DNA from 3 places in the Streptomyces sp. GSL17-111 genome. Region 3 is predicted to be linked to each of the others. Evidence: riboswitches for the same ligand, from Rfam matches in the RefSeq annotation. Region 3 holds a riboswitch; each other region holds the start of a gene.
The links. A riboswitch is a leader RNA that binds a small molecule or an ion and turns the genes downstream of it on or off. The one in region 3 is predicted to bind cyclic di-AMP.
Positions count from the first base shown of each region.

Region 1: it holds a riboswitch for cyclic di-AMP, as region 3 does, so the genes downstream of both, V6D49_RS04130 (M23 family metallopeptidase) here and V6D49_RS15385 (LysM peptidoglycan-binding domain-containing protein) in region 3, are expected to answer to the same signal.
Region 2: it holds a riboswitch for cyclic di-AMP, as region 3 does, so the genes downstream of both, V6D49_RS19945 (transglycosylase family protein) here and V6D49_RS15385 (LysM peptidoglycan-binding domain-containing protein) in region 3, are expected to answer to the same signal.

Region 1 is NZ_JBAJNS010000001.1:986,260-992,173, forward strand. It holds gene V6D49_RS04115 (bifunctional acetate--CoA ligase family protein/GNAT family N-acetyltransferase) at 1-958, opposite strand, end outside; gene V6D49_RS04120 (HPr family phosphocarrier protein) at 1,116-1,397, shown strand; gene V6D49_RS04125 (GntR family transcriptional regulator) at 1,570-2,265, opposite strand; gene V6D49_RS04130 (M23 family metallopeptidase) at 2,424-3,200, opposite strand; cyclic di-AMP (ydaO/yuaA leader) riboswitch at 3,213-3,348, opposite strand; gene V6D49_RS04135 (M16 family metallopeptidase) at 3,582-4,952, opposite strand; gene V6D49_RS04140 (M16 family metallopeptidase) at 4,970-5,914, opposite strand, start outside.
Region 2 is NZ_JBAJNS010000001.1:4,467,512-4,473,425, forward strand. It holds gene V6D49_RS19945 (transglycosylase family protein) at 74-1,441, opposite strand; cyclic di-AMP (ydaO/yuaA leader) riboswitch at 1,445-1,622, opposite strand; gene V6D49_RS19950 (aldo/keto reductase) at 2,081-3,031, opposite strand; gene nirD (nitrite reductase small subunit NirD) at 3,145-3,570, opposite strand; gene nirB (nitrite reductase large subunit NirB) at 3,567-5,914, opposite strand, start outside.
Region 3 is NZ_JBAJNS010000001.1:3,433,641-3,439,554, forward strand. It holds gene radA (DNA repair protein RadA) at 1-607, opposite strand, end outside; gene V6D49_RS15380 (BACON domain-containing protein) at 866-2,680, shown strand; gene V6D49_RS15385 (LysM peptidoglycan-binding domain-containing protein) at 2,774-3,529, opposite strand; cyclic di-AMP (ydaO/yuaA leader) riboswitch at 3,534-3,753, opposite strand; gene V6D49_RS15390 (hypothetical protein) at 4,097-4,897, opposite strand; gene V6D49_RS15395 (Ppx/GppA phosphatase family protein) at 5,012-5,914, shown strand, end outside.

The DNA.
Region 1 (5,914 bases), 2.4 Mb from region 3:
GGACCAGTTCGCGCTGGGCGGCCCGGTCGAAGTCGGCGGAGAGGACCACGACGCCCTGCACGCCGTGCTCGCCGCACTCGGTGACCACGGCGTCCACCGCGGGCGCGGGCACGGCCACGACGGCGAGGTCGACCGGGTCCGGGATGTCGCGCACCGAGCGGTGCGCGCTCACCTCCTCCAGCCCCTCCAGCACCGAAGCGCCTTCGGGGAGTCGCTCGTTCACGGCGTGCACGCGCCCGGTGTAGCCGGCGCTGTGCAGCGATTCCAGGACGGTGCGGCCCGCCCCGCCCGGCTGCCGCCGGACCCCGACGACGGCGATTGACGAGGGCGCCAGGAGCCGCCGGACCGAACGCGCCTCGGCCCGCTGCTCGCGGGCCCGCATGACGGCCACCGAGCGCTCGGTGGGTTCGAGGTCGAGGGTGAGGTGGACGGACCCGTCCTCGAAGCTGCGCTGCTGGGAGTAGCCGGCGTCGGTGAAGACCTTCGCCATCTTGGTGTTGGCGGGCAGGACCTCGGCGGTGAAGCGCCGCACCCCGCGCTCCCTGGCGCACGCGGCGATGTGCTCCAGCAGCGCGGAGGCGACACCGCGCCCCTGGTGGGCGTCCTGCACGAGGAAGGCGACCTCGGCGCGGTCGGCCGGGGCGGAGGCCGGACGGCCCGTGGCGTCGATCCGGTCGTACCGGACGGTGGCGATGAACTCGCCGCCCACGATCGCGGCCAGGCCCACCCGGTCCACGTAGTCGTGCTGGGTGAACCGGCGCACGTCACGGGCGGACAGTCGCGGGTACGGGGCGAAGAACCGGTAGTACTTCGACTCGTCGGAGACCTGCTCGTAGAAGCTGACCAGGCGGTCGGCGTCGTCCTCGGTGATGGGCCGGACGCGCGCCGTCCCGCCGTCGCGCAGCACCACGTCGGCTTCCCAGTGGGTCGGGTACGCGCGCTCCGGGGGCGTCTGCATGCGCCCCAGCGTACGGCGCGGCCGTGCCGCCGCGCTCGCCCCGTGCCTCCCCGTGGAACGCTCCGCACGACCGGGGGCGGGGCCGGGACGGTGGACCGGCCGTCCGCGCGCCCGCGTGCGAAGCTGATCCGGCAGGCTACGACCGAAGGGCATCACCATGGCTGAGCGTCGCGTCACCGTCGGCTGGGCTGAGGGGCTGCACGCCCGCCCCGCCGCGATCTTCGTCCGGGCCGCGACGGCCACGGGCGTCCCGGTCACCATCGCCAAGGGTGACGGGCCGCCGGTGAACGCCGCCTCCATGCTCGGCGTGCTGGGCCTCGGGGCGGAGAAGGGCGATGAGGTCCTGCTGGCCTCCGACGCGGAGGACGCCGACGCGGCACTGGACCGGCTGGCGAAACTGGTCGGTGAAGGGCTGGAGGAGATGCCGGAGACGGTGTGAACCGGGCAGGACCGAAAAGCCGCACCGGGTGCACGGGAAAAGCGCGGCGCGTAATACACCTTCCGGATTCTCAACCACGCACGGAAAGCCACGCACGAGAAATGGCGCGCCAGGCGAAACGCGTCAAAGAAGTGGGGCGCGCATTCCCGAGTGCTTTTGTATACGTCCCGTGTTAAACGGGGCCACGCGCCGTGTTGACGGCAGGTTTCGATGTTCTCACCGTCACCGGCCGCTGGGCACGGCGTATCGCGCCCGCCCGCTCGACATGTGCGGCCGCGAGGCTCCTGGCCCGCTCCGCGTCCCGCCGGGCGACGGCGTCGACGATGGCACCGTGCTCGTGCCACACGGCGGCGGCGCGGTCCGTCGCCGAGGGGTCGTCCTGCCGGTCGGCCGCGTAGAGCCAGGCGATCTTGCGGCGCAGTTGCACCAGCACCGTGGCCAGCGTGGGGGTACCGGACGCCTGGGCGAGGGTCTCGTGGAACCAGTCCCCCAGGGGCCGCAGGTCGGAGAGGTGCCCGTGCTCGGCCCGCTCCCGGCCCAGCCGCACCAGGCCGCGCAGCACCTTCAGGTGCGCCTCCGTCCGGCGGTGCGCCGCACGGGCCGCGCCGAGGGGCTCCAGCAGCGCACGCATGTCCAGCAGGTCGGCCGCCTCCTGCTCGGTCGGCCGGGCCACGCAGGCCCCCACGTGGCGCCTGCTGGTGACGAACCCCTCGGACTCCAGGGCCCGCAGAGCCTCCCGCACCGGCACCCGGGAAACGCCGTAGCGGCGTGCGAGCAGTTCCTCGGTCAGCCGGAAACCCGGCGGGAAGGCACCGCTCACGATGTCGTCCCGAACCGCCGTGCACACCGTGTGCGCGGAAATGCGCATACCCCGACCTCCGCCGTTATCCCCACGTTTTCCAGGTACCGCTTCCCCGCACTGTATTCCACTCCTCGCATTCTGCCGACGGCCCCCGGTGAGGAGGCGGAAAAACGACGGACCCCCGGCCGGGTGGCCGGGGGTCCGTCCTGAGCGGGGGCGCCGCGTCAGGAGAGGGGCACGCCCTTGCCCCGGAGGTAGTTCACCGGGTCCATGTCCGAGCCGTAGGCGGCGGTCGAGCGGGCCTCGAAGTGCAGGTGCGGGCCGGTGGAGTTACCGGTCGAGCCGACCTTGCCTATCTCGGCACCGGCGGAGACGCTCTGGCCCACGCTGACACCGATGGCGGAGAGGTGACCGTACTGGGTGAACGTCCCGTCGTTGTGCTTGACGACGATGTTGTTGCCGTAGGCGCCACCCCAACCGGCGGTGACGACGGTGCCGGCGGCGACGGAGTTCACCGGGGTGCCGGTGGCGGCGGCGAAGTCGATGCCGCTGTGCTTGCCGGACGACCACATCTGACCACCGCTCTTGTAGGGCGTGGTCACGTCGCCGCCCTTGACGGGCGCCACGTAGGCGGGACGGGCCGCGGACCGGTCGGCGCGCTTGGCGTCGTCGCGCTCGGCGGCGGCCTTCTTCTCCGCCGCCTTCTTCTCAGCGGCCTTCTTCTCAGCGGCCTTCTTCTCGGCCGCCTTCTTCGCCTCGGCCTTCTTCGCCTCGGCCTGCTCGGCCGCGGCGCTCTTCTGCGCGGCGGCCTGGTCGGCCACGTGACCCGCGATGGACGGGCTCAGCGCGAGGGCCTCACTGAAGGTGTTCTGGTGCTCGGCCGCCGCGGCGGGCGCGGCGAGGGTTCCGGCGACGCCTACGGCGACGGCGGCGACCGCGGTGCCCAGACGGACGGCGCGGGCAGGACGGTTCAGCTTGCCGGTGGCACGGTTGAACGCCATGAAGGTAGTGATCCTTTCCTTCCTTCTCGCCTACCGGGTTAGCTGACGGGTTCGGAGCAGGAAGGTCTCCTACGGGCGCAGGCCCGATTCACCCCAGAGGACATGTGGGTCCCCGGCTCCCCTCGCGGGGACTCGGCGATCGCTGCACGTCGGCCACAGGGCGTGGTCGCTTCAGACGGGCAACGCGAACGACGCTAAACCGGACATCCCGCCCGGGCCAAGAAAATCGGCCACTTTGTCGCACATGCCACATTCGCAGGTCAGAAGGGTGACGCGGGCCACTGGGAGCCCGGGAACACGCTGCGGCCCCCGTCCGCCTGGAGCGTCCGGGGGCCGCACAGTGGGTGCACGGAGAGTGACCGAAAAATGCCGTGCGACCGCTCAGTCGCCGCGCACGACGGTGACCTCCCCGATGTTCAGCTCGCGCACGGGGGCCTCGATCTGCTCGGCGTCCCCGACGAGAACGGTCACCAGACGGTCGACGGGGAAGGCCGCCACCGCCGCCGCCGTGGCCTCGACGGTGCCCGTCTCGGCCAGCCGCTCGTAGAGCCGCGCCTGGAAGTCGTCGGGGAGGAACTGCTCCACCTGGTCGGCAAGGGTTCCCGCGACCGCCGCCGCCGTCTCGTAGCGCAGCGGGGCGACACCCACCAGGTTCTGCACGGCGGTGTCCCGCTCGTCGTCGGTCAGCCCCTCGGCCGCCAGCGTCCGCAGGACGTGCCACAGGTCCGCGAGGGCGGGGCCGGTGACGTCGGTGGCCACCGAACCGCTGATCGCGAGCATGGCCGTTCCGTTGCCGTCGGGCGTCGACCGCAGCACCTGGCTGTAGGCCCGGACGCCGTAGGTGTAGCCCTTCTCCTCGCGCAGGACCCGGTCGAGGCGGGAGGTGAGCGTGCCGCCGAGGCAGTAGACGCCGAGGACCTGGGCGGGCCACACGGCGTCGTGCCGGTCGGCGCCGGTACGGCCGATGAGCAGCTGCGTCTGGACCGCCCCGGGGCGGTCCACGATGACCACGCGGCCGGTGTCGTCCGCGGTGACCGGCGGCACGGGCCGCGGCTGCGCGGACGCGCCCGTCCACGCGCCGAGTGTCTCGGTCAGCGCCCCGGCGAGGTCGACCCCGGTGAGATCGCCGACCACGACGACCGTGGCCGCGGCAGGACGCACGTGCGCCTCGTAGAACGCCCGCACGGCCGCCGCGTCGATACGCCGGACGGACTCCTCGGTGCCCTGGCGCGGCCGGGACATCCGCGAGGTGTCCGGGAACAGCTCCCCGGACATGGCGATCGCGGCGCGACGGGCCGGGTTCGCCAGCTCGTGCGGGATCTCGTCGAGCCGGTTGGCCACCAGCCGCGACACCTCGCCGTCGGGGAACGCCGGAGCGCGCAGGGCGTCCGCCAGCAGGCCGAGCCCCTTGGCCAGCCGGGAGACGGGCACCTCCAGGGAGACGCGCACACCCGGGTGGTCGGCGAACGCGTCGAGCGTGGCACCGCAGCGCTCCAGCTCGGCCGCGAACTCCTCGGCCGAGTGCTTGTCCGTGCCCTCGCTCAGGGCGCGGGCCATGATCGTCGAGACGCCCTCCAGGCCCTGCGGCTCGGCGTCCAGGGGGGCGACGAGGTTCACCTCGACGGCCACGACCTGCTGGCCGGGACGGTGGCAGTGCAGCACCGTCAGCCCGTTGGGCAGGGTGGCGCGCTCGGGGGCCGGGAAGGCCCACGGCTTCGCGCTGCCGCCGGCCGGCTGCGGGTGGAACTCCATGGTGGGGGTGGCGTCGCTCACTGCTCGGCCCCTTCCTGCGCGGTGTGGTGCACGTCGGCTGCGTCGTCGGAGATGACCTCGGTGGCGTCCTCTTCGCCCCGCTCCGCCCCGGACGTCGGCTCGTAGACGAGGACGGCCCGGTTGTCGCGCCCCAGACGCGCGGCGGCGACCGCCCGCACCTCCTCCGGCGTGACCTCCAGCACCCGCTGGACGGCCGTGAGGGCGAGCTGCGGGTCACCGAAGAGGACGGCGTACCGGCACAGCTCGTCCGCGCGCCCGCTGACGGTGGCCAGCCGGTCCAGCCACTCCCGCTCCAGCTGGGCCTGCGCGCGCTCCAGCTCCTCCGGGCTCGGCCCCTCGGCGGCGAAGCGTGCCAGCTCCTCGTCGACGGCCGCCTCGATCTCGGCGACCGTCGCCTCCCCCGACGCCTTGATGTCGAGCCAGCCGAGCGAGGGCGCCCCGGCGAGCCGCAGCATGCCGAAGCCCGCCGTGACCGCCGAGCGGTCCCTGCGCACCAGCCGGTTGTACAGCCGGGAGGACTCACCGCCGCCGAGCGCCGTCAAGGCCAGGTCGGCGGCGTCCGCCTCACGGGTGCCGTCGTGCGGCAGCCGGTAGGCGTGGAGCAGGGCGCGGGAGGGCACGTCCTCGTGCATCGTGCGCCGCGGCTCCTCCCCCATGACGTCGGGCAACGTGCCGTCGCGCGGCGGCTGTTTGCCGTCGTGCCCGGGGATCGAGCCGAAGTACTTCTCGATCCAGGCGAGCGTCTGCTCGGGATCGATGTCGCCGACGACGGACAGCACGGCGTTGTTGGGCGCGTAGTACGTGCGGAAGAACTGCCGGGCGTCCTCCAGCGAGGCGGCGTCGAGGTCGGCCATGGAGCCGATCGGCGTGTGGTGGTACGGGTGGCCCTCGGGGTAGGCCATGGCGACCAGCGTCTCGAAGGCCGTGCCGTAGGGGACGTT
Region 2 (5,914 bases), 1.0 Mb from region 3:
GAACGACCCGAACCGGTCGCGCCGGTGATGGGCGCGACCGGTTCGGGTCAGGGGAGAACCGTGGGGCTGGGAATCAGATGCTGACGCCCTGAGCCCGCAGGTACGCCAGCGGGTCGATGTCCGACCCGTAGCCGGCCCCGGTGCGGATCTCGAAGTGCAGGTGCGGGCCGGTGCTGTTGCCGGTGGAACCGACCAGCCCGATCTGCTGCCCGCCGGTCACGCTCTGGCCCGTGGAGACGGAGAGCGAGGACAGGTGGGCGTACTGGCTGTAGCGGCCGTCCGCGTGCTTGATGACGACCTGGTTGCCGTACGAGCCGCCCCAGCCAGCGGAGACCACGGTGCCCGCGCCGACCGAGCGCACGGTGGAGCCGGACGGAGCGGAGAAGTCCACGCCGGTGTGGTAACCGCTGGACCAGGACGAGCCGGTGGCGCGGTACGGCGTGCTCGGCGAGGCGTCGACCGGGCGGACCCAGCCGCTCGCCGGAGCCGCCTGCTCGGCCGGCTTCTCGGCCTTCGGCTCGGGCTTGCTGGCCTCCTTGGCCGGCTCCGGAGCGGGCTTCTCCACCTTGGGCTCAGCCTTGGGCTCGGGCTTGGGCTCCGGCTTGGGCTCCGCCTTCTTCGCGGGCTTCTCGGGCTTCGGCTCCGGCTTGGGCTCGGCCTTGGCTCCCTCGTCCTGCTGCGGAGCCGCCGCCTCGGTCACGTCCAGGCTCAGGCGCTGTCCGGGGAAGATCAGGTCCGGGTCGGAGCCGACGACGCCCTGGTTGGTCTTGTAGACGGCCTTCCAGCCGCCGTCCACCGCGTGGACCGTCGCGATGCCGTAGAGGGTGTCACCGCTGACGACGGTGTAGTCCTCGGCGGTCGCGGCCTTCTTGTCGGCCTTGTCGGCCTTGTCGGCCTTGTCGGCCTTGTCGGCCTTCGTGGGCTCGGGGGCCTTCTCGGCCTTCGGGGCGGGCTTCTCGGCCTTGGGCTCGGGCTTGGGCTCCGCCTTCTTGTCGGCCTTCTCGGTCTTCTCGGCCTTCGGCTCGGCGGTGTCCCCGGCCGGGTCGATCTGCGGGGCGGGGCCGTTCTTGGCCAGACCGGCACGGGGGCCGCAGACGGGCCAGGCGCCCGGGCCCTGCATCTCCAGCAGGCGCTCGGCGGCGGCGATCTGCTGGTCCTTGGTGGCGAGGTCGGCGCGCGGGGCGTACTGCGTGCCGCCCGCAGCCTCCCAGGAGGACTGCTGGAACTGCAGGCCGCCGTAGAAGCCGTTACCGGTGTTGATCGACCAGTCGCCGGTGCTCTCGCACTGGGCGACCTTGTCCCACACGGAGACGTCGGCGGCGCTCGCGGAGCCCGCGGCGAGGGGCACGGCCACGCCACCGGCGGTGGCGATGAGGGAAGCACGGGCGACGTGACGGGTTATCAGGGCTTTGCGCGGACGGCGGTGACGACCACGGGACATAGGTGTGTTCCTCTCCTACGCCTACGAGGTGAGCTGTCGGATTCGGACCGGAGAAGCCCGGCCACTCCCCTCGCGCCGAAACGCGTCGGGTCGTGGCTTCACCCCTAGCCGTACCGGTACGGATACACGGCACGGCGCTTACCTGGTTCCCCCGCTCCTGCCGCCCTGGTCTTTCAGGAATTCCCCCGGCCGGGCGGCAGGATTCGGCGTCCCGGCGGTAGGGCACCGCATCCGATGCGGTGCGGAGGAACCGTAAACACAACGCTTTGCACCAGACAAGCGGCTGGGCCCGGTGACGAGACCACCGGGACGGGCCTTCGGCACGGTGCGCACCGGGGCTGATTCCGAGCGTAAGAGGGCGGATCTTTCCGTATGTCCGAAAATCCCTGGTCAGCAGGGAAATTGGCGAGGCGGTGACAACGGGGCCGGCGGTGCGATCGCACACGGTCCGGGGTGCTGTGAGTCCGGTCACCTGCCCGTCGGTCGCCTCTTTATATCGGTCCAATCCCGGCGCTCTTGTTCTGATGGTGCATCAGGCGAGCCTGGTCGTAATGTCCGTTTGTGTCTCTTGTGAGGCTTATTGGTGGTCCGGGGGGGAGTTCGCGCTGGCGGTGCTGGCGGGCTGTCGCGGTGGGGCCCTCACGGCAGGGGGACACCGCGGGCCGTCAACCAGAGCGCGTACCACTCCTCGTGGCTGAGGGCCGGATGCCGGAGCGCGGCGTCCGCGCAGGCACGGATGCGCTCCGGCCGTACGCTGCCGACGATCGGTGCCACGCCCGCCGGGTGGCGCTGGAGCCACCACAGCACCACGGTCTCGGGCGTCGTGCCCTTCACCTCGGCCAGCTCCGCCACCAGCTCCGCCGTCGCCCGCTCGGCGTCCGTCCCCTGACGTCCGGTGTAGCGGCCCTGGGCGAGCGCCCCCCACGCCTGGAGCCGTATTCCGGCGGCCTGGCAGTGCTCCACCGTGCCGTGGGGGAAGCCGTTCCCGGTGGCCTCGGGCGTGTTGACGAGGACGCCCGCCTCCAGCCAGTCGCGCCGGTGGAGGCTCATCTCCAGCTGGTTCACCTCCAGCGGTACGTCCGTCCGCGACTGGAGGAGGGCGATCTGTGCCGCGCTCATGTTGGAGACGCCGAAGCGGCGGACGAGGCCCTGCCGGTGCAGGGACGTCAGGGCCTCGGCGATCCCGTCCGGATCGGCGAGGGGGTCGGGCCGGTGCAGGAGCAGCACGTCGAGCGCGTCCGTCCGGAGCCGGGTGAGGCTCTCCTCCACCCGCCGCGTGATGCTGCCGCCGCGCAGGTCGTAGACGCCGGGGCGCTCGCCGTCGGCGAGCCGGATGCCGCACTTGGTCTGGAGGGTGATCCGCTCGCGCAGCCCCGGCGTGCGGGAGAGGACCTCGCCGAAGACGGCCTCGGCCTTCCCCCGCCCGTAGATGTCGGCGTGGTCGAACGTCGTGATCCCGCTGTCGAGGGCGGCCTCCACGGCCGCCTCGGCCTCGGCGACGTCCGCCGCCTCGTACCCGGCCGCGTCCCAGGCGCCGCCCAGACCCATGCAGCCGTACAGGAGGGGGGCGGTGTTCGTTGTCGTCGTCACCCCGCCAGCCTTCCATGCGGCCGGGCCCGGCGCGGCACGCGCGAGGCGGCCGGGCCGGGCCCGGAAGGTGGGGCGCCGCCCGACGGACAGGGCGGGGCGGCGCCGGTCGGGGGTCACCGCACGCGCGTCGCGTACGCGGGCACCGTGACGGTCTCGTCGTCCAGGCAGCGTCCGCTGGCCAGGTCGAAGCGCTGCTTCAGCAGCGGCGAGGCGACGAAGGGTGCTCCGTCAACCGAGCCGAGCAGGCCCCGGGAGAGCACGTAGGCGCCGGTGAACGGGTCACGGTTGCCGATGGCGTGGACGGTGCCGGTGCGGTCGAGGAACAGCGCGATCTGGCCGCCGTCGGGCAGCAGGGCCGCGACGCCACGTCCGGGGACGAGGTGCTCGACGGCGCACACGGCCGCCCACGCGCCGCCGGTCCGCACCTCGACGCGCGCCGTGCCCGTGGCGGCGTTGGCGGCGGTGTCCCCGGTGGCTGCGGCGTCCCCGGTGACGGTCGGTGTCGCGGCGGGGGCGTCAGGGGTCAGCACGTCGGTCATGGCAGGGGTGCTCCTTCGAGGGTGCGGACGGGGAGGTCCGGGCCGGCCAGGATGTCGAGGTCGGGTTTGTTCTGGTCGCGCTCCGGCACGAACCGCACCGAGGGGTCGGGGGCGTCCGGGGCGTTGACGAAGGAGACGAAGCGCCGCAGCCGCTCCGGGTCGGCCAGGGTCTCGGCCCACTCGTCCCGGTAGCCCGCGACGTGCTCGGCCATCATGGCCTCCAGCTCCGCGCAGATGCCCAGGGAGTCGTGGACGACGACGTCGCGGACGTGGTCCAGGCCGCCCTCGATGCGCTCCAGCCACACCGAGGTGCGCTCCAGCCGGTCGGCGGTACGGATGTAGAACATCAGGAAACGGTCGATGAGCCGGACGAGTTCGGCGTCGGAGAGGTCCTGCGCCAGGAGGTCGCCGTGCCGGGGTGTGGCGCCGCCGTTGCCGCCCACGTACAGGTTCCAGCCGCCCGCGGTCGCGATGACGCCGAAGTCCTTGCTCTGCGCCTCGGCGCACTCCCGCTGGCAGCCGGAGACGGCCGACTTGAGCTTGTGCGGGGCGCGCAGGCCCCGGTAGCGCAGCTCCAGGTCGATGGCCATCTTCACCGAGTCCTGCACGCCGTAGCGGCACCAGGTTTGCCCCACGCAGGACTTCACCGTCCGCAGTGCCTTGCCGTAGGCGTGTCCCGACTCGAACCCGGCGTCCACCAGCCGCGCCCAGATCTGTGGGAGCTGGTCCACCCGGGCGCCGAACAGGTCGATGCGCTGGCCGCCGGTGATCTTCGTGTACAGGCCGAAGTCCTGCGCGACCTGGCCGATGACGATGAGCTTCTCCGGCGAGATCTCGCCCCCGGGGACGCGGGGGACGATCGAGTAGGAGCCGTTGCGCTGGAGGTTGGCGAGGTGGTGGTCGTTGGTGTCCTGGAGGGCGGCCTGCTCACCGTCGAGGACGTAGCCCCCGGCGCCGATGGTCGGCGCGAGCGAGGCGATGATCGAGGCGACGGCGGGCTTGCAGACCTCGCAGCCCTCGCCGCCGCGCGCCTCGGGGCGGCCGTGGCCGTCCAGGAGCTGCCGGAAGGACGTCAGCCGCAGCGCGAGCACGATCTCGTACAGCTCCTGCCGTGTCTGGCCGAAGCAGGCGCACAGCCCCGGGTCCACCTCGATGCCCTGGGCGGTCAGCTCGGCGTCCACGAGCTGGCCGAGCACCTTCACGCAACTGCCGCAACCCGTCCCCGCCTTCGTGCACTTCTTCACCTCCGGCACCGTGCCGCACCGGTGCTCGGTGACGGCGGCGCGGATCGTCCCCTTGGTGACGTTGTGGCAGCTGCACACGACGGCCTCGTCCGGCAGCGCGGACGGGCCGAGCTGCGCGGGCGCGCCGGCGCCGGCCGGCAGCACCAGCGACTCGGGGGCGACCGGCGGGACGGAGCCGGTCAGCGGCCGCAGCAGCCCGTAGGCGTCGGCGTCGCCCACGAGGACGCCGCCGAGCAGCGCGCCGTCCGAGGCGATGACGAGCTTCTTGTAGACGCCCGCGCGGGAGTCGGCGTAGATGACGTCGAGGCAGCCCTCGGCCGTCCCGTGCGCGTCGCCGAAGGAGGCCACGTCCACGCCGAGGAGCTTGAGCTTGGTGGAGGTGTCGGCGCCGGTGAAGCCCTCGCCCGCCGCCGTCCCGGCGATGGCGGCGGCGGCCGCCTCGGCCATCTCGTAGCCGGGCGCGACCAGTCCGTACACCATCCCGTCGACGGCCTTGGCGCACTCGCCGATCGCGTAGACCGCCGGGTCGCTGGTGCGGCACCGGGCGTCCACGACGACACCGCCCCGCTCGCCGACGTCCAGACCGCAGTCGCGGGCGAGCTGGTCGCGGGGGCGCACCCCGGCGGAGAAGATCACCATGTCGGTGTCGAGGGTGGAGCCGTCGGACAGCACCATGCCGGTCACCGTCCCGTCCGCGTTCGCGGTGATCTCCTTGCCGCCGACGCCCGTGTGGACGGTCAGGCCCATGTCCTCGATCTTGCGGCGCAACGCGGCCCCGCCGCCGTCGTCGACCTGGAGGGCCATGAGGCGGTCGTTGAACTCGACGATGTGCGCCCGCACGCCGAGGCCCTTGAGCGCCCCCGCCGCCTCCAGCCCGAGCAGCCCGCCGCCGACGACCACGCCGGAGGTGGCGTTCTTCGCGAACTCCTCGATGGCCAGCAGGTCCTCGATGGTGCGGTAGACGAAGCAGCCCGCGCTGTCCTTGCCCGGCACCGGCGGTACGAACGGGTACGAACCGGTGGCCAGCACCAGGGTGTCGTAGCGGAAGGTCCGCCCCGAGCGGGCCGTGACGGTGCGGGAGGCCCGGTCCACCGTCTCGG
Region 3 (5,914 bases):
GGGCGCCCGCCACCTCGCGGACCTGGGCCATGCCGCCGGGCGCGCCGTCGATCTCGGGCGAGGCCACCGTCTGCACCGAGTCCAGGACGAGGAGGGCGGGCTTCACGTCGTCCAGGTGGCCGAGCACGGCGGACAGGTCCGTCTCGGCGGCGAGGTAGAGGTGCTCGCTGAGCGCCCCGATGCGGTCGGCCCGCATGCGGACCTGACCGGCGGACTCCTCACCGGTGACGTAGAGGGTGCGCCGCCCCTCACCGGCGGCCTTCGCGGCGACGTCGAGCAGCAGGGTGGACTTGCCGACGCCGGGCTCACCGGCCAGCAGCACCACAGCGCCGGGGACCAGACCGCCGCCCAGCACCCGGTCCAGCTCGGGGACGCCCGTGGCGCGGGCCGCCGCCTGGCGGGCGTCCACCTGGCCGATGGGCAGCGCGGGCGTCGTCACCCGGCCCGCCGCCGTCGTCCGCACGCCGCCGCTGCCCGTGCCCGTCTCCTCGATGGTGTTCCACGCCTGGCACTCGTGGCAGCGGCCGAGCCACTTCGGCGTGGCCCAACCGCACTCGGAGCAGCGGTAGGTGGGGCGGTCCTTCGCGGGGGACTTGCGGGCAGCCATGCGCTCACCGTAGCGGCGTCCACCGACAGCCCCTACCGCCAGGCCGTGCCGACAGCGCGGGCCGTCGACCGTCGGCGCGCGGGGTGCCCGTCGGCTCCGCGGTCCCGCGCCCGGCGCCGAGGTCTCGTGCGAGTGGTTCGGGGGTGGCACGCGCACGCCCCTCGTCGTCCTCTTTCGAGTGAGATCATCACTCTTCCGGGCTAATCCCAGGCGCACGGGCGGAGTGCGCCCCCGCGCGCCGCCTACCGTCGCCGGGTGATGACCACCAGGCGCGAGCAGCACCCCGAGACCGGCAGCGCACCGCGGGCCCGCCGCGCCGCGTCGCCCGGGCGCCACGCCGGGCGTCCGGGCCAGGGCGCCCACCGGGCCGCCTCCCCGCGGGAGCAGCGGCGCGCGCGGGAGCGGGAGGAGCGCACCACCGAACGCACCACCGAACGCACCACCGAACGCATCACCGAGCAGCCGGCCGAACGGACCGCGCAGCGCGCGGCCGAACGTTCCGCCAAAGGCGCCGGGGCACGGCCGGAGGCGCGTCCGCCCGTGCACTTCGACGCCTACCTGGACGGGCTGTTCACCTACTGCCTGTCCGTCATGTGCGACCACGACGCCGCCGTCGCGGCCCTCGGCGACGCCCTGGCCGTCGCCGAACGCCAGCGCGTGCGCGACCGGGCCCCCACCGACCCGGCGCAGCACCGGCCGTGGCTCTACGCCCTCGTCCGCTGGTCCTGCCTGCGCCGCCTGGGCGCGGGGGTGCCGGTCGTCCAGGGGCCGCCGCTCACGACGCCCGCCGCCCGGCAGCGGCGTCGCGAACTGGCCGCGCTCGCCTGGCCGGAGGCGGCGGGGACGGTGCCCGAGCAGCGCGAGGCCCTGGAGCTCGCGATCCGGCACCAGTTGCCCGTCCACGAGGTCGCCGCCGTGCTGGCCCGCACCCCGGACGTCACGCGGGAGCTGCTGTCCAGCGGAGCCTGCGAGGTCGAACGCACCCGCGCGGCCCTCGGCGTCGTCGCCACGGGGGGCTGCCCGGCCGTCGCCGGGATCGCCGCCGAGAGCCGCCAGGGCGAGCTGCGCCTGGGCACCGCGCTGTGCCGCGAGCTCGTCCGCCACGTGGACGCCTGCCCCGGCTGCCGCCGGGCCTCCGAGCGGTACATGGCGGGCGGGCCCTGGCCCGGGACCGCGCCGACCGGTGGCGGGCGGCTGCCGCTGCTGTCCGCGCCACGGCCGTCCGTGCACGCCGCCCTGCTGCTCGCGCAGCGGGCCCGGATGCTGCACACCCCGCGCTTCGACCGCCGGGGCTTCCCGGTGGACGACCGGGACCGGTCCGCGCGCCGGGAGCGGCTGCGCAGCCGGGCGGTCACGACGACGGTCGTGGCCACCGTTATCGCCGCTCCGGTCCTCGCGGTGTGGGCGGCCTACCGGGGCGCGCCGCTGACCGGCGAGGCACGGGAGGAGGCCTCCGTGACGGCGGCCGAGGCGCTGGAGGAGGACGGCGTCCGCGACCACCCGTACGACGGCACCTCGCACGGCGACCCGGGCCCCGGGCCCGGCGAGCGCGCGGGGCGGGCGGGCGTCGCGGTGTCGCCGGGGGAGGACGGGAGGCCCGGCGAGGACGACGCCTCGCCCGGCCCCGCCGAGCCCTCACCCACGCCGTCGGCCTCGGACCCCGCCGGCTCCGACGGCGGGGCGACGACGGCGCCGGCGCCCGGTCGGCTCTCCGTCCGCGCGGACACCTCGGGCGGGGCCACCCTCATCACCCTGACGGCCTCGGGCGGTTCGGCGGTGACGTGGTCCGCCTCGACGGACGCCGCGTGGCTGCGGCTGAGCCGGACCTCCGGCACGCTGGCGCCCGGCGAGTCGGTGACCGTCCGGGTGACCGTGGACCGGGACGCCGAGCCCGTCGGCGCGTGGTCGGCGCAGATCCACCTCGCCCCGGCGGGGGCCGTGGTGACCGTCGAGGGGCAGGGCGCGTCGCCCGACCCGGGCCCGTCGGAGCCGCCCGAGGACCCGGAGCCGTCGGACCCGCCGCCCTCCGGGGACCCGTCCACCGAGCCGGGCCCGTCGGAGCCGCCTCCGTGACGCCCGGGACGCCTCACCGCCACGCACGACGGCCGCCGACCACCGCTGTGCGGTGACCGGCGGCCGTTCGCGTGTGGCGGGTGCGCCGTCGGCTCAGTACGGGCCGAAGACGTTGTCGATCGAGCCGTAGCGGTCGGCCGCGTAGTTGCAGGCGGCCACGATGTTCGCGACGGGGTCGTACTGGTCGTGCGGGGTGCCCGCGACGTGGTAGGCGTCGAAGGTCGGCTTGATGACCTGGAGCAGCCCGATGGACGGCGTGCCGTTCTGGGCGTTGATGTCCCAGTTGTTGATGGCGTTCGGGTTGCCGCTCGACTCCCGCAGGATGTTGCGGTGGATGCTGTCGTAGCTGCCCGGGATGCCGTGGGCCTTCATGATGGACATGGCCTCGCGGATCCAGCCGTCCAGGTTGTCCGGGTAGGCCTGCGTGGTGACGGCGGCCCGCTCGGCGGTGCGGTCGGCCCGGTCGGCGGAGCCGCGCTCGTCGGCCTGCGCGGCGAGGGACAGCTCCTGGCCCGGGACGATCAGGTCCGGGTCGTCGCCGATGGTCTCCTCGTTGGTCTCGTAGAGGGCTTCCCAGCCGCCCTCGACGTCCTCGGCGGTGGCGATGCCGTGCAGGGTGTCGCCTGCGGTGACGGTGTAGGTCCCGGCCTTCGTCTGCGGGGCGGCGGCGGGGGCGGCCTGCTCCACGACGGCCGGGGCGGCGGCGGGGGTGGGGGCGGCCTGCGCGCTGCCGGCCGCGACGAGCGGCACGGCGACGCCGGCGGTGCCGACGGTCAGCGCGAGGGACAGCCGGGACAGGCTGCGGGAGTTGAGCGGGGTGCGGGAGCGGCGGTGACGGCCACGAGACATAGGTATGCGTCCTCTCCTACGCCTGCGAGGTGAGCTGTCGGATTCGGACGAGAGCTGCCCGGCCATGTTCGCGGCGGTTCCTTGCGGTTCCGTCGCGGTTCCGTTCGCGCTGAACCGCGAGGAACCGCGCTGCGGACATGGCTTCACCCCAAGCCGGCCACGGAAATCCGCGGCACGGCACTTACCTGGTTCCCCCGCTCCCGCTGCGGTGACGTGCAGTCATTTTCCCCTCCACGGGCAGCGGGATTCGGCGTGCCGCGGGTGGGGCCCCCGCCAGGTGGTCGGGAGCGGAGACACATAAACACGGGCCGCCGACCGCGGACAAGGCGCGGGGATACCGACATTTAGCGCCCAAGTGACGATCATGGGGAATTCCGCCACGGAACGCGTTTGGCTATTCTCCGAGCGTGAATTCCTCGACGCCGGGCGCCGGGCAAATACCCGCTTTGCTGGGGGACTTGTTCGGCGGTGCATGACGTCGGCCACGCGGTTGCACGGTCAATGCCACTTTTTGTGTGACCCTCGCCACGGCCATTCCTAAAGGCGCGGAATTCCCAGCGAACCGAGCTATTCGGACATATGGGGCTTTTCGGTGGCCCGTGCCGGGTCGGCCGGGTGGGGTGCCAGGGGCAGGGACGCCGCCAGCCGCGCCTCGCACAGCTCCACGAGACGGTCGTACCCGGCCTTCCCCATCAGCTCCGTCAGCTCGGCGCGGTAGGAGACGTACACCGGGTCCGAGCCGCCGTGCGCCGCCGGAGCGCCGGTGCACCACCAGTGCAGGTCGTGGCCGCCCGAGCCCCAGCCCCGCCGGTCGTACTCCCCGATGGAGACCTGGAGCCGCTGCTCGCCGTCGGGCAGCTCGATCCACGCGTACGTCCGCCGGATCGGCAGCTGCCAGCACACGTCCGGCTTGGTCTCCAGCGGCTCGCGGTCCTCGCGCAGCGCCAGCAGGTGCAGGGCGCATCCGGCGCCGCCCGCGAAGTCCGGCCGGTTGTTGAAGATGCACGCGCCGCCGTGGCGTCGCGTCTTGCGCTCGCCGTCCTCGTCGGTCTCCGTCCAGCCGGCGCGGGCTCCCTCGTCGTGGAACTGCCACGTCTGCGGTGTCAGCCGCGCGACGTGCTCGGCGACGCGGCGCTCGTCGTCCTCGTCGGAGAAGTGCGCCCCCAGCGTGCAGCAGCCGTCGGCGGCCCGGCCCGCCCGGATGCCCTGGCAGCCCGCGCCGAAGACGCACGACCAGCGTGAGGTGAGCCACGTCAGGTCGCAGCGGAAGACCTGCTCCTCGTCGGCCGGGTCGGGGAACTCCACCCAGGCCCGTGCGTGGTCGAGGTCGACCTCCTCGCCCGCGGCCCGCCGCCGCTCCCCGCCGATGTTCCGGTCGGCGCTCCGGCTTTTGCCCGACTTCTTCGCGTTCGTCTTGCCCACGCCCCCAGCGTACGGGCCACCCGCCACGACGACGCGTGCGGCGCGTTAGCGTTCTCCCCCATGAGACTCGGTGTCCTCGATGTGGGTTCGAATACCGTTCACCTCCTGGTGGTGGACGCGCACGGGGGTGCCCGACCGCTGCCGGCGTACTCCCACAAGGCGGAACTGAAGCTGGCGGAGCTGCTCGACGCGGAGGGCGCGATCACCCGCGCGGGCGTGGACCGGCTGGTCGCGACCGTCCGCGAGGCGCTCCAGGTCGCCGAGGACATGGGAGTGGAGGACCTGCTGCCCTTCGCCACCTCCGCCGTCCGCGAGGCGTCGAACGACGGCGAGGTGCTGGCCCGCGTCGCCGACGAGACCGGTGTCCACCTGCGCGTCCTGTCCGGCCCCGACGAGGCCCGGCTGACGTTCCTTGCCGCGCGCCGCTGGTTCGGCTGGTCCTCGGGACGGCTGCTGGTCCTCGACATCGGCGGCGGTTCCCTGGAGATCGCCTGCGGTCACGACGAGGAGGCCGACGCCGCCGTCTCCCTGCCGCTGGGTGCCGGGCGGCTCACCGCCGCCTGGCTGCCGGGCGACCCGCCGGACCCGGACGACGTCCGGGCCCTGCGCCGGCACGTCCGTGCGGAGATCGCCCGCGTCGTCGGCACGTTCAGTCGGCTGGGCGCGCCCGACCACGTCGTCGCGACGTCGAAGACGTTCAAGCAGCTCGCCCGGCTCGGCGGCGCGGCCCGCTCGGCGGAGGGGCTGTACGTGCAGCGCGAGCTGAGCCGCACGTCCCTGGAGGAGTGGGTGCCCCGGCTGGCGACGATGACGGCGGCCCGGCGGGCCGAGCTGCCCGGCGTCTCGGAGGGCCGGGCGCGCCAGCTCCTCGCCGGGGCGCTCGTCGCGGAGGCCGCCATGGACCTCTTCGGCACCGAGCGGGTGGAGATCTGCCCCTGGGCGCTGCGCGAGGGCGTCATCCTG